DNA from 3 places in the Rhodocista pekingensis genome. Region 1 is predicted to be linked to each of the others. Evidence: riboswitches for the same ligand, from Rfam matches in the RefSeq annotation. Region 1 holds a riboswitch; each other region holds the start of a gene.

Region 1 (3,429 bases):
CTCGAACCAGCGGACCACGCCCAGGAAGGGCCAGCCGGTCATGGCCGTGATCGTGCCGCAGGCCGGCTCGAACAGGGAGAAGTCGCCGCGGAACTTGTTGACGATGTAGCCGACGACGCGGACCCGGTCGGCCTCGTCCAGCAGGGCGTGGGTGCCGACCAGGGCGGCCATGGTGCCGCCACGGTCCAGGTCGCCCAGTACGACGACCGGCAGGCCCAGCCGCTCCGCCAGATGCATGTTCGTGATGTCCGAGGCGCGCAGATAGATCTCCGCCCCGCTGCCGGCGCCTTCCACGATCACCAGGTCCGCCTCGGCGGCCAGCCGCTCGAAGCTGTCCATGATCGGCGGCATCAGGCCCTTGCGCATCCGGTGATAGGTGCGCGCCGGACAGTTGCCCAGCACCCGGCCGCGCAGCACCACCTGGGAGCCGATGTTCGTCTGCGGCTTCAGCAGAACCGGGTTCATGTGGATGGACGGCGCCACCTTGCAGGCGCGGGCCTGGAGCGCCTGGGCGCGGCCGATCTCGCCGCGCGCCGGGGTGCCGTCGGCCTCCGGCGGGGCGTCCGCGTCGGGCACCACGGCGGCGTTGTTGCTCATGTTCTGCGCCTTGAAGGGGCGCACCACCAGACCGCGGCGGGTGAAGGCGCGGCAGAGCCCGGCCACCAGCATGCTCTTGCCGACGTCGGAGCTGGTGCCCTGGATCATCAGCGCGCGGGCGCGGCGCGGAGCGTCCGTGCTGCGCGGCGTGTAGACGATCGGGGCGAGGCCGTCGCCGGGCGTCGTCGCGGAATCGGACATGGACTGGAAGCCCCTTCAGACAGGAAGGGCATGGGCATGGGGAAGACCGCGGGACCCCGGCATCCCCTCTGAGGGCGGCCGGAGCGCGGGCATTCCACCGGGACACCCCGCCCGTGGACCATGGTGCGTCGCGGCAGGTCTCCTGGCTCGCGGGTCGTCGCCTCGGCCCGGCCTTCCCGGAACCCTTGCGGGTCCAGTGGCGCGAACGGGAAAGGCTCACCGCTGACAGTTGCGGGGGCAGCTCCGGCCTTGCCGCGTACGGCGCACCGGATTCCCTCTTAGCTTCCGCACCCCGGAGAGCCGGAAGAACCGTGACGGCTGAGCTTTAGGAGACGGCCATCCCCCTGTCAACGGCCGCCTGCGCCGCCGCGGGCGGACCGCATGGCGATCCGTCATGCCCCTCCTGCGCCGCCGGAGCTTGACTTGAGCAGAACCTGCAATTACGGTATTTAGCGTTACGGTCCCCTGGATGACACAATATGTAGTTATCCGATCTCGTTATCCGGGGGCTAAGAGGGAAGCCGGTGTGATTCCGGCGCTGCCCCCGCAACTGTCAGCGGTGAGCTGCCGACCTTTCATGTCACTGGTGCCGACCGGCACCGGGAAGACCGGACGGTGGCGCGGACCCGCGAGCCAGGAGACCTGCCGTAGCCCAGTCTACCAATCTTCGGACGGGGTGATCCGAAGGGAACCCGCCGGCGCCGCGCCGGGCGGTTCCCGACCCCTGTCCGCGTGCCGGAAGGGGAAAGACCCGCATGCCCGTTCATGCCCTTGCCACGCTGCCGCAGTCCGTGATCAAGCGTAGCGGTGAAGTGTCCGCCTTCAACGGCGACAAGATCCGCTCCGCCATCGAGCGCGCCGGCAAGGCGACCGGCGAGTTCGACGGGGCGGAGGCGCATCTCCTGGCGATCCAGGCGATCAAGGTGATCGGCCATCGCTTCCATACCGAGGCGCCGCATATCGAACAGATCCAGGACGTGGTCGAGCAGGTCCTGATCTCCGCCAACCATTTCGCCACGGCCCGCGCCTACATCGTCTACCGCGAGCAGCGCGCCCGCCTGCGGCGCGACCGCAAGACGGTGGTGGATGTCGAAACCTCGATCAACGAGTACCTGAACCGGGCCGACTGGCGCGTCAACGCCAACGCCAACCAGGGCTATTCGCTGGGCGGCCTGATCCTGAACATCTCCGGCAAGGTGGTGGCGAACTACTGGCTGTCGCACGTCTATCCGGCGGAGGTGGGCCGCGCCCACCGCGAGGGCGACATCCACATCCACGATCTGGACATGCTGGCCGGCTACTGCGCCGGCTGGTCCCTGCGCACCCTGCTGACGGAAGGGCTGAACGGGGTGCCGGGCAAGGTCGAGGCGGCGCCGCCCAAGCACCTGTCCAGCGCCGTCGGGCAGATCGTCAATTTCCTGGGCACCTTGCAGAACGAATGGGCCGGTGCGCAGGCGTTCAGCTCCTTCGACACCTATCTCGCCCCCTTCATCCGCAAGGACAACCTGCCCTACGAGCAGGTGCTCCAGTGCATCCAGGAGCTTGTCTACAATCTTAACGTGCCCTCCCGCTGGGGCACGCAGACGCCCTTCACGAACCTGACCTTCGACTGGACCTGCCCGGAGGACCTGCGCGATCAGGTGCCGGTGATCGGCGGCGAGGACATGGACTTCACCTACGGCGAGCTTCAGGCCGAGATGGACCTGATCAACCGCGCCTACATGGAGGTGATGACCCGTGGCGACAGCAAGGGGCGGGTCTTCACCTTCCCGATCCCCACCTACAACATCACGCCCGACTTCCCCTGGGAGAGCGAGAACGCCGAGCGGCTGTTCGAGATGACGGCCAAGTACGGGCTTCCCTACTTCCAGAACTTCGTCAATTCCGAGCTGAAGCCGAACATGGTCCGCTCCATGTGCTGCCGGCTCCAGCTCGACCTCAGCGAGCTGCTGAAGCGCGGCAACGGCCTGTTCGGCAGCGCCGAGCAGACCGGTTCGCTGGGGGTGGTGACGGTCAACTGCGCGCGCCTGGGCCATCTGCACAAGGGCGACGAGGCGGCCCTGTTCCGCGCCCTGGACGAGATGCTGGACATCAGCCGCACCAGCCTGGAGATCAAGCGCAAGGTGATCCAGCACCACATGGACAACGGGCTGTTCCCGTACACCAAGCGCTACCTGGGCACGCTGCGGAACCACTTCTCGACGCTGGGCGTGAACGGCATCAACGAGATGATCCGCAACTTCACGGACGATGCCGAGGACATCACGACCGAGCGGGGCTATGCCTTCGCCGTCCGCTTCCTGGACCATGTGCGTGCGCGCATCGTGCAGTTCCAGGAAGAGACGGGCCACATGTACAACCTGGAAGCCACCCCGGCGGAGGGTACGACCTACCGCTTCGCCAAGGAGGACCAGAAGCGCTTCCCCGGCATCCTCCAGGCCGGCACGGCGGACCAGCCCTACTACACCAACTCCAGCCAGCTTCCCGTCGGCTTCACGGACGACCCGTTCGAGGCGCTGGAGCGGCAGGAGGAGTTGCAGCGCAAGTACACCGGCGGCACCGTCCTGCACCTCTACATGGGCGAGCGGGTGTCCTCGGCCGATGCCTGCCGCAAGCTGGTGCGCCGGGCGC
Region 2 (3,429 bases), on a different contig from region 1:
CCGGCTGGCCGATGGTGATGGACGTGGACGAGAGCTTCTACGTGAAGCCGGAGAGCGGCCGCCTGCTCGGCTCCCCTGCGGACGAAAGCCCGTCCGATCCCTGCGACGCCCAGCCGGACGATTATGACATCGCCGTCGCCGCCGAGCGCATCCAGGAGGCGCTGGACCTGGAGTTCCGGACGCTGAAGGCGAAGTGGGCGGGGCTGCGCACCTTCGCGCCCGACCGCACCCCCGTCGCGGGCTTCGACCCGGGGGAGGACCGCTTCTTCTGGCTGGTCGGACAGGGCGGCTACGGGATGCAGACCGCCCCGGCGCTGGGACGGCTGGCCGCCGGGCTGATCCTGGACGGCACCCTGCCGCAGGACTGCCGGGACGAGGGCGTCACGGCCGCGGACCTCGCCCCCGGACGCTTCGGGGGACGCTGATGGCCGGAACCGGGGAGGGGCCGATGCCACGGGACATGACGGGCAGGCCGCGGATCGTCTGGGACAACCATGCCTGCATGCCGCTACGCAGGGATGCCAGCTTCCTGCCACAGCTCCAGCGCCTGCGCGAGAGCGGCTTCACCATGGTCAGCCTGAATGTCGGGATGGACCAGACCCCGGCGACCGAGATCATGGAGACGGCGGCCTTCTTCCGCGACTGGATCGAGGCACGCCCGGACGAGTACTGCCTGGCCGGCAGCACCGAGGACGTGGTGGACGCCGCCGCCACTGGCCGGCTGGGCGTCGCCTTCGACATCGAAGGGGCGGGCTCGCTCGCCGTCCGCCCGGAATTCGCGGAGATCTACCGCTCCCTGGGCGTGCGCTGGATCAGTCTGGTCTACAACCGGACCACGGGCATCGGCGGCGGCTGCCATGACGACGATCCCGGCCTGACCGCGGCCGGCGCCCGTGCCGTGCAGGCCATCCAGGAGGCCGGCATGGTCGTCTGCCTGAGCCATACCGGCTGGCGCACCGCGCGCGACGTGCTGGAGCGCGCCGACCGGCCGGTGATCTTCTCCCACTCCAACCCGCACGCGCTGAAGGCGCACGGGCGCAACATCGGCGACGATCTGATCCGGGCCTGTGCCGCCACGGGCGGGGTGGTCGGCATCAACGGCGTGGACCTGTTCCTGGGCGGGGAGCCGACGCCGGAGCGGATCGCCGCCCATGTCGCCTATGTCGCCGATCTGGTCGGGCCGCAGCATGTCGGTCTGGCCCTGGACTACGCGTTCGACCAGGAGGAGCTGCGCGCCTGGCTGCACCGGCACCGGGACCGCTGGTCGCCCGAGCTTGGCTACCGGCCGGACATCGCCATCGCACCGCCCGAAAGCCTGGGCGGCATCGTCGAGGCGCTGACCCGGCTGGGCTTCGCAGCGCCCGAGCTGGACATGGTCCTGGGCGGCAACTGGCTGCGCGTGGCCCGGCGCTGCTGGAACGCCTGAGCCCGTCGGGCGCAACCGCTCCACCTGACCCGTGCCGTCCGACCGCACCGCGCGCGGTATCGGCCCCGTGACCTTTTCCGCGACCTGCTGTCCCTGCCCCGACGGGGCGCGTTGCCGCGCTGGATCGCCCGGCGGCATCCGTGTATCGATGGCGCCGTTCCAGGTGCCCGGATGCCTTCGGGAGAATCGGGAAGGCAGTGGAAGTCTGCCACGCGCCCAGCGCTGTGAAGGGGACCTTCCGGACGGATGCCACTGGCCCCGCGGGCCGGGAAGGTGTCCGGAAGGGCTGAGCCTGAGTCAGAAGACCGGCCTGGAACGTCCTGGGAAGCCGCCGTGGACGGGCGGTGACCCATGCTTGCCCATGCAGGGGAAACCATGGAAGCCAACCCGTATCAGGCCGACGCAGACTTCACCGCCGCCGAGCGCGACAGCGTCTACAAGTGCATCTTCAAGCGGCGCGACGTGCGCGGCCAGTTCCTGCCCGATCCGATCCCGGACGAGGTGCTGGGGCGCATCCTGAAGGCCGCCCACCATGCGCCGTCCGTCGGCTTCATGCAGCCCTGGGACTTCATCGTCGTGCGCGACCCGGACGTGAAGCTGAAGGTGCGCGACGCCTTCCAGACCGCGAACGCCGAAGCGGCCGACATGTTCGAGGGCGACCGGCAGGAGACCTACCGCCGGCTGAAGCTGGAGGGCATCGTCGAGGCGCCGGTGGGCATCTGCGTCACCTGCGACCGCGAGCGCACCGGCCCGGTCGTGGTCGGCCGCACGCACCAGCGCGAGATGGACCTCTACAGCGCCGTCTGCGCCGTGCAGAATCTCTGGCTGGCCGCGCGGGCGGAGAATGTCGGCGTGGGCTGGGTCAGCATCCTGCGCCATGCCGACCTGCGTGAGGCGTTGGGCATCCCGGCCTCGATCCAGACCATCGCCTATCTCTGCGTCGGCTATGTCTCGCACTTCTTCCAGAACCCGGAGCTGGAAGCGGCGGGCTGGCTGCCCCGCACGCCGCTGCGCGACGTGGTCTGGTTCGACCGCTGGCACGGCCGCACGGGCGAGGAAGCGCTCCTGAAGCAGCTCGGGTGATCCGGCGCCGGTGCCGCCTTAGCGGGCGGCACCGTCCACCAGCCAGGGGTACCGCCTACAGAAAAAGGAAGCCCAGGGAGATGACGACGCCCGAGAGCAGCAGGATGACGAGGCAGTAGCCCATCACATCCTTGGCCCGCAGCCCCGCGATGGCCAGGGCCGGCAGGGCCCAGAAGGGCTGGATCATGTTGGTCCAGGCATCGCCCCAGGCGACCGCCATGGCCGTGCGCGGCACGTCCGCCTGAAGCTCCAGGGCGGCGGGCAGCATCACCTGGGACTGCACCGCCCACTGGCCGCCGCCCGACGGGATCAGGATGTTCAGCAGCCCCGCGCTCCAGAAGGTGAAGAGCGGCAGGGTCTGGGCCGTCGAGATCGAGACGAACCAGGCCGAGAGATCGCGCGCCAGCCCCGATCCCACCATCATGCCCATGATCCCGGCATAGAAGGGGAACTGGATGATGATGCCGGCAGCGCCCTTCACCGCTTCCTCCAGGCTGCGCAGGAAGCGGTAGGGCGTGCCGTGCAGGAGGATTCCCAGCATCAGGAATCCGAAATTGACGATGTTGAGGTTCAGGCCGCCGCCCTGGCCCCAGACATGGACGGCGAGATAGGCAAGACCGAGTCCCCCGATCGCCAGTGCCAGCAGCCGGCTGTGCTCCAGATGCTCGGCCGGCCGCTCCGCCACGGCCCCGGTCGCGGGCGTCGGGTCGGTCAGCCTGTCCGGGTCCACGAAGACCGGGCGTGCCCCATGCCCCAGCATCAGCCGGTTGGCGAGGGGGATCAGCACGAACAGGGCCAGGACGATGGTCAGGTTGAAGCCGGCGAAGATCGTCTCGCTGGTCGGCACGACGCCGATCATCTTCTCCGTGAAATGGCCAGGTGTGGCGATGACCAGGGGCACCGACCCCGAAAGGCCGCCG
Region 3 (3,429 bases), on a different contig from region 1:
CTGCGCGGGGCGCATCTGCGCGGCGCCAAGCTGAAGGGCGCCATCCTGCGCGAGGCGGATTTGCGCGGCGGCGCCCTGCTGGACCGGCGCAGTCCCAGCCAGATGAGCGTGCAGCGCTCCGACCTGTCGGGGGCGGACCTGGACGACGCGCTGCTCTCCAACGCCAATCTGGCCGGGGCCGATCTGGGCGAGTGCAGCATGGTCGGCGCCGACTGCCAGGGCGCGCAGATGTCCGGCTGCAACTTCTCCAACGCCGTGCTGAAATCGACCAACTTCTCCAGCAGCGACCTGCGCGGCGCCAACCTTGCCGGGGCGAACCTTGCCGGCGCCTCCCTGCGCGGCGCCAACCTGATGGGCGCCAACCTGACCGGCGCCAGCCTGCGCAACGCCGACCTGCACGGCGCGAACCTGGACGGGGTCAGCCTCGCCAGCGTGGACATGACCGGGGCCAACATCACCCGCTCGAAGGACAACTTCTCGCAGAAGGTCCAGGCCACGCTGTCGGAGCATTTCGTCTGGATCAACTCCAACGGCGCGAAGGGTACGCGCGCCACCCTGGACGGGGAGGACCTGTCCCATATCGGGCTGGAGAAGGTGAACCTCAGCGGTGCCAGCCTGAAGCACTGCATCATGGTCGGCGCCAAGCTGCGCGAATCGCTGCTGATCATGACCGATCTGGTCTCGGCCAACCTCCAGAATGCCGATCTCTCCGGCGCCACGCTGGACGGGTCGAACCTGCGCGGGGTCGATCTGACGGGCGCCCGGCTGGACGGGGCGGAGATCGGGTCGGTCGATATAAAGGGACCGGACGGCCGCCCCACCGGGCGGCTGTGGCCGGCGAACCTCTCCGGCACGAAGCTCGTGAAGGCCAGCCTCGTGCGGGCGAACCTGCGCAACGCCAACCTGTCCGGGGCCGATCTGCGGGGGGCCGACCTCACGGGCGCCAACCTGATCGACGCCAACCTGCGCGGCGCCCAGTTGGACGGGGCGGTGCTGACCGGCGCCGCCATGCCCCGGCCGGAGGAGGACGAGGACGACTGACCCCCGATGCCCTGGCGGGCGGCGCCCCTCAGGCCATCAAGCCGTCAGCCGGCAGCGAGTCGTCGCAGCACCCAGTCCAGCCGCTCCGCCGGGGCCATCACCCGGTCCGGCACGACGACCAGCCGGGCGGGATCGACCCAGCGCCGGCACAGCCCCGCCACCAGTTCCTGGAAATGGAGCTGCATCCACGGATTGGGGTAGCGCACGCCGTCATCCTCCAGCGGGATGCAGCCCCAGGGCAGCAGCAGCACGGCGCTGTAGTCCGCCATCGCCGCCACCGCACGGGCAAGCAGCGCCTCGGTGCCGGCGGGATCGTCCACCCCGAACCCGTTGGACAGCCAATGGGCGGCGAAGTCCAGCGGCGTGCGGTCGGTGACGAAGCCGGCTTCGGCCCGCGCCATCCCCCGCACCAGCGCATCCGCCTGGGTGCGGATCAGGTCGCGGTGCCCCTCGCGCGTCAGGGTGTGGAGATCGAATCCGGCCTCCAGCATCGACCGCATCGCCTCCGCCATCACCGGCAGGTCCAGCCGGTCGCCCAGCGCCTCCGCCAGCGTCGTCTTGCCGACGCCGGCGCTGCCGGTGATGCCGATGCGGTGGGGGCGGGTGTGCGGGCGGATATCCATCCGGCGATGCTAGAGCCTTGCGGCCGGGCGGGGAAAGGGGCGCTTGCCGTCCCTGGGCTGCACCCTGCGGCGATGGAGCCGCCTTGTCGTGCCCGGGTGATTTCCCTAGAGTGCCGCACATGTGTCGGTCCCCCCAAAGGGGTGAAAAGGGAACGACGGTGCGGCCTGTGCCCGGGTGACCGGGTGGGGCCAACGCCGTGGCTGCCCCCGCAACTGTGATCGGCGAGTCCGCCGCCCCCGTCCGCACGGACGGGAACAGGCCACTGGGAAACTGGGAAGGCCGGGCGTCGGATGTTGACCCGAGAGCCAGGAGACCTGCCGGCATGAAGCGTCACGCAGCCATCGGGCGGGGTGCATCGATGGGACGGTCCTCCGTTTTGCGGTGACGTGCCCGATGGGTTGCCGTGGACGGGGGTGCGCGCATGCGTCCTCTGACGAGTCGTCTTTGCCGCCAGTACCGCGCCGGTCGTTTCCGGGCGGGGGCGGAGCCGTGCCGTGTCCAAGGGAACCCGAAGTCCCCAACCGCCCGGTCTGCGCCCTGCGCGGCCGTGGCGCCAGTCGGCACGCAAGCGATGCAGAAGCGCCCTTCCCTCTTCCCGCAGACCCGGTTTCCGCTGCCCTTCCTGGCGGCGGCCCTTGTCCTGCCGGCACTCCCCGCGACGGCTGCGGCCGATGATGCTTCCCGAGTGGAGGAGATCGTCGTCACCGCCACCCGGACGCCGACGCCGATCGACCGCATTCCCGCCTCCGTCAGCGTCATCGACCGCGAGGAGATCCGGCGCAACGCCTGGCAGACCCTGCCCGACGCCCTGCGCACCCTGCCCGGCGCCGCCCTGACCCGTAGCGGCGGCCCCGGCGGCAACTCCTCGCTGTTCCTGCGCGGCACCAACAGCGACCATGTCCTGGTGCTGCTGGACGGCCTGCCGGTGAACGATCCGGCCATGACCGCCGGCGCCTTCAACTTCGGCGACGACCTGCTTGAGGGGGTCAGCCGGATCGAGGTGGTGCGCGGCCCCGCCTCCACCCTTTACGGCTCGAACGCCATCGGCGGCGTGATCAACATGATCACCCGCGCCGGCGGCCCCTCCGCCGCCACCGCCGAGGTCGATGCTGCCGCCGGGACGGACAAGACCTGGCGCGGCAGCGCCGGCCTCTACGGCACGCTCGACAATCTGGACTACGGCGTCAGCGTCCAGGGCTTCACCACCGACGGCGACAACGCCACGCCGTCGCGGATGGCCGGCAATCTGGGCGAGGAGGACGGCTTCGACGCCCTGACCGCCACCGGCAAGGCCGTGGTCCGGCTGGAGAACGGCCGGCTGGAGGCGCTGCTGCGCTGGCGCCGGGCGGAGAGCGACCTCGACAACGTCCCGCAGGACGAGCCGAACTCCACCGGGGAGAGCGACCATCTGGCCTGGCAGCTCGCCGGCGAGCGGCTGTTCTTCGCCGGGGCGCTGAATTCGCGGCTGAGCGTGGGGCAGAGCCGCTACGATCGCACCTACCGCAACGACCCGGACAGCGTCTCCGCCGATTACAGCCGCGATACCTATGACAGCGTGCGGACCCAGGCCGACTGGCAGAACAACCTGACCCTGCCGGCGACGGCGGCGATGAAGGACGGGGTGCTGGGCTTCGGCGCATCGTTCGTGCGGGACGAGGCGGATTTCGACACCCGCTCCGTCTCCGCCTACGGGCCTTACACCAGCGCCGTGGACGCGGACGCCGACAGCCTCGCCCTCTATGTCCACGCCCAGGCCCGCCTGTT

Evidence for each region. A riboswitch is a leader RNA that binds a small molecule or an ion and turns the genes downstream of it on or off. The one in region 1 is predicted to bind cobalamin.
Region 2: linked by a shared signal. The riboswitch ahead of bluB (5,6-dimethylbenzimidazole synthase) and the one ahead of ACFQPS_RS19715 (ribonucleoside triphosphate reductase) in region 1 are both predicted to bind cobalamin.
Region 3: linked by a shared signal. The riboswitch ahead of ACFQPS_RS13450 (TonB-dependent receptor plug domain-containing protein) and the one ahead of ACFQPS_RS19715 (ribonucleoside triphosphate reductase) in region 1 are both predicted to bind cobalamin.

The regions. Positions count from the first base shown of each region.
Region 1 is NZ_JBHTCM010000028.1:281,073-284,501, reverse strand. It holds gene ACFQPS_RS19720 (cobyric acid synthase) at 1-798, opposite strand, end outside; cobalamin riboswitch at 914-1,127, opposite strand; cobalamin riboswitch at 1,243-1,462, shown strand; gene ACFQPS_RS19715 (ribonucleoside triphosphate reductase) at 1,554-3,429, shown strand, end outside.
Region 2 is NZ_JBHTCM010000025.1:144,304-147,732, reverse strand. It holds gene ACFQPS_RS17920 (NAD(P)/FAD-dependent oxidoreductase) at 1-425, shown strand, start outside; gene ACFQPS_RS17915 (dipeptidase) at 449-1,426, shown strand; cobalamin riboswitch at 1,571-1,754, shown strand; gene bluB (5,6-dimethylbenzimidazole synthase) at 1,802-2,509, shown strand; gene ACFQPS_RS17905 (short-chain fatty acid transporter) at 2,565-3,429, opposite strand, start outside.
Region 3 is NZ_JBHTCM010000012.1:98,422-101,850, reverse strand. It holds gene ACFQPS_RS13460 (pentapeptide repeat-containing protein) at 1-1,041, shown strand, start outside; gene ACFQPS_RS13455 (AAA family ATPase) at 1,086-1,664, opposite strand; cobalamin riboswitch at 1,773-2,001, shown strand; gene ACFQPS_RS13450 (TonB-dependent receptor plug domain-containing protein) at 2,237-3,429, shown strand, end outside.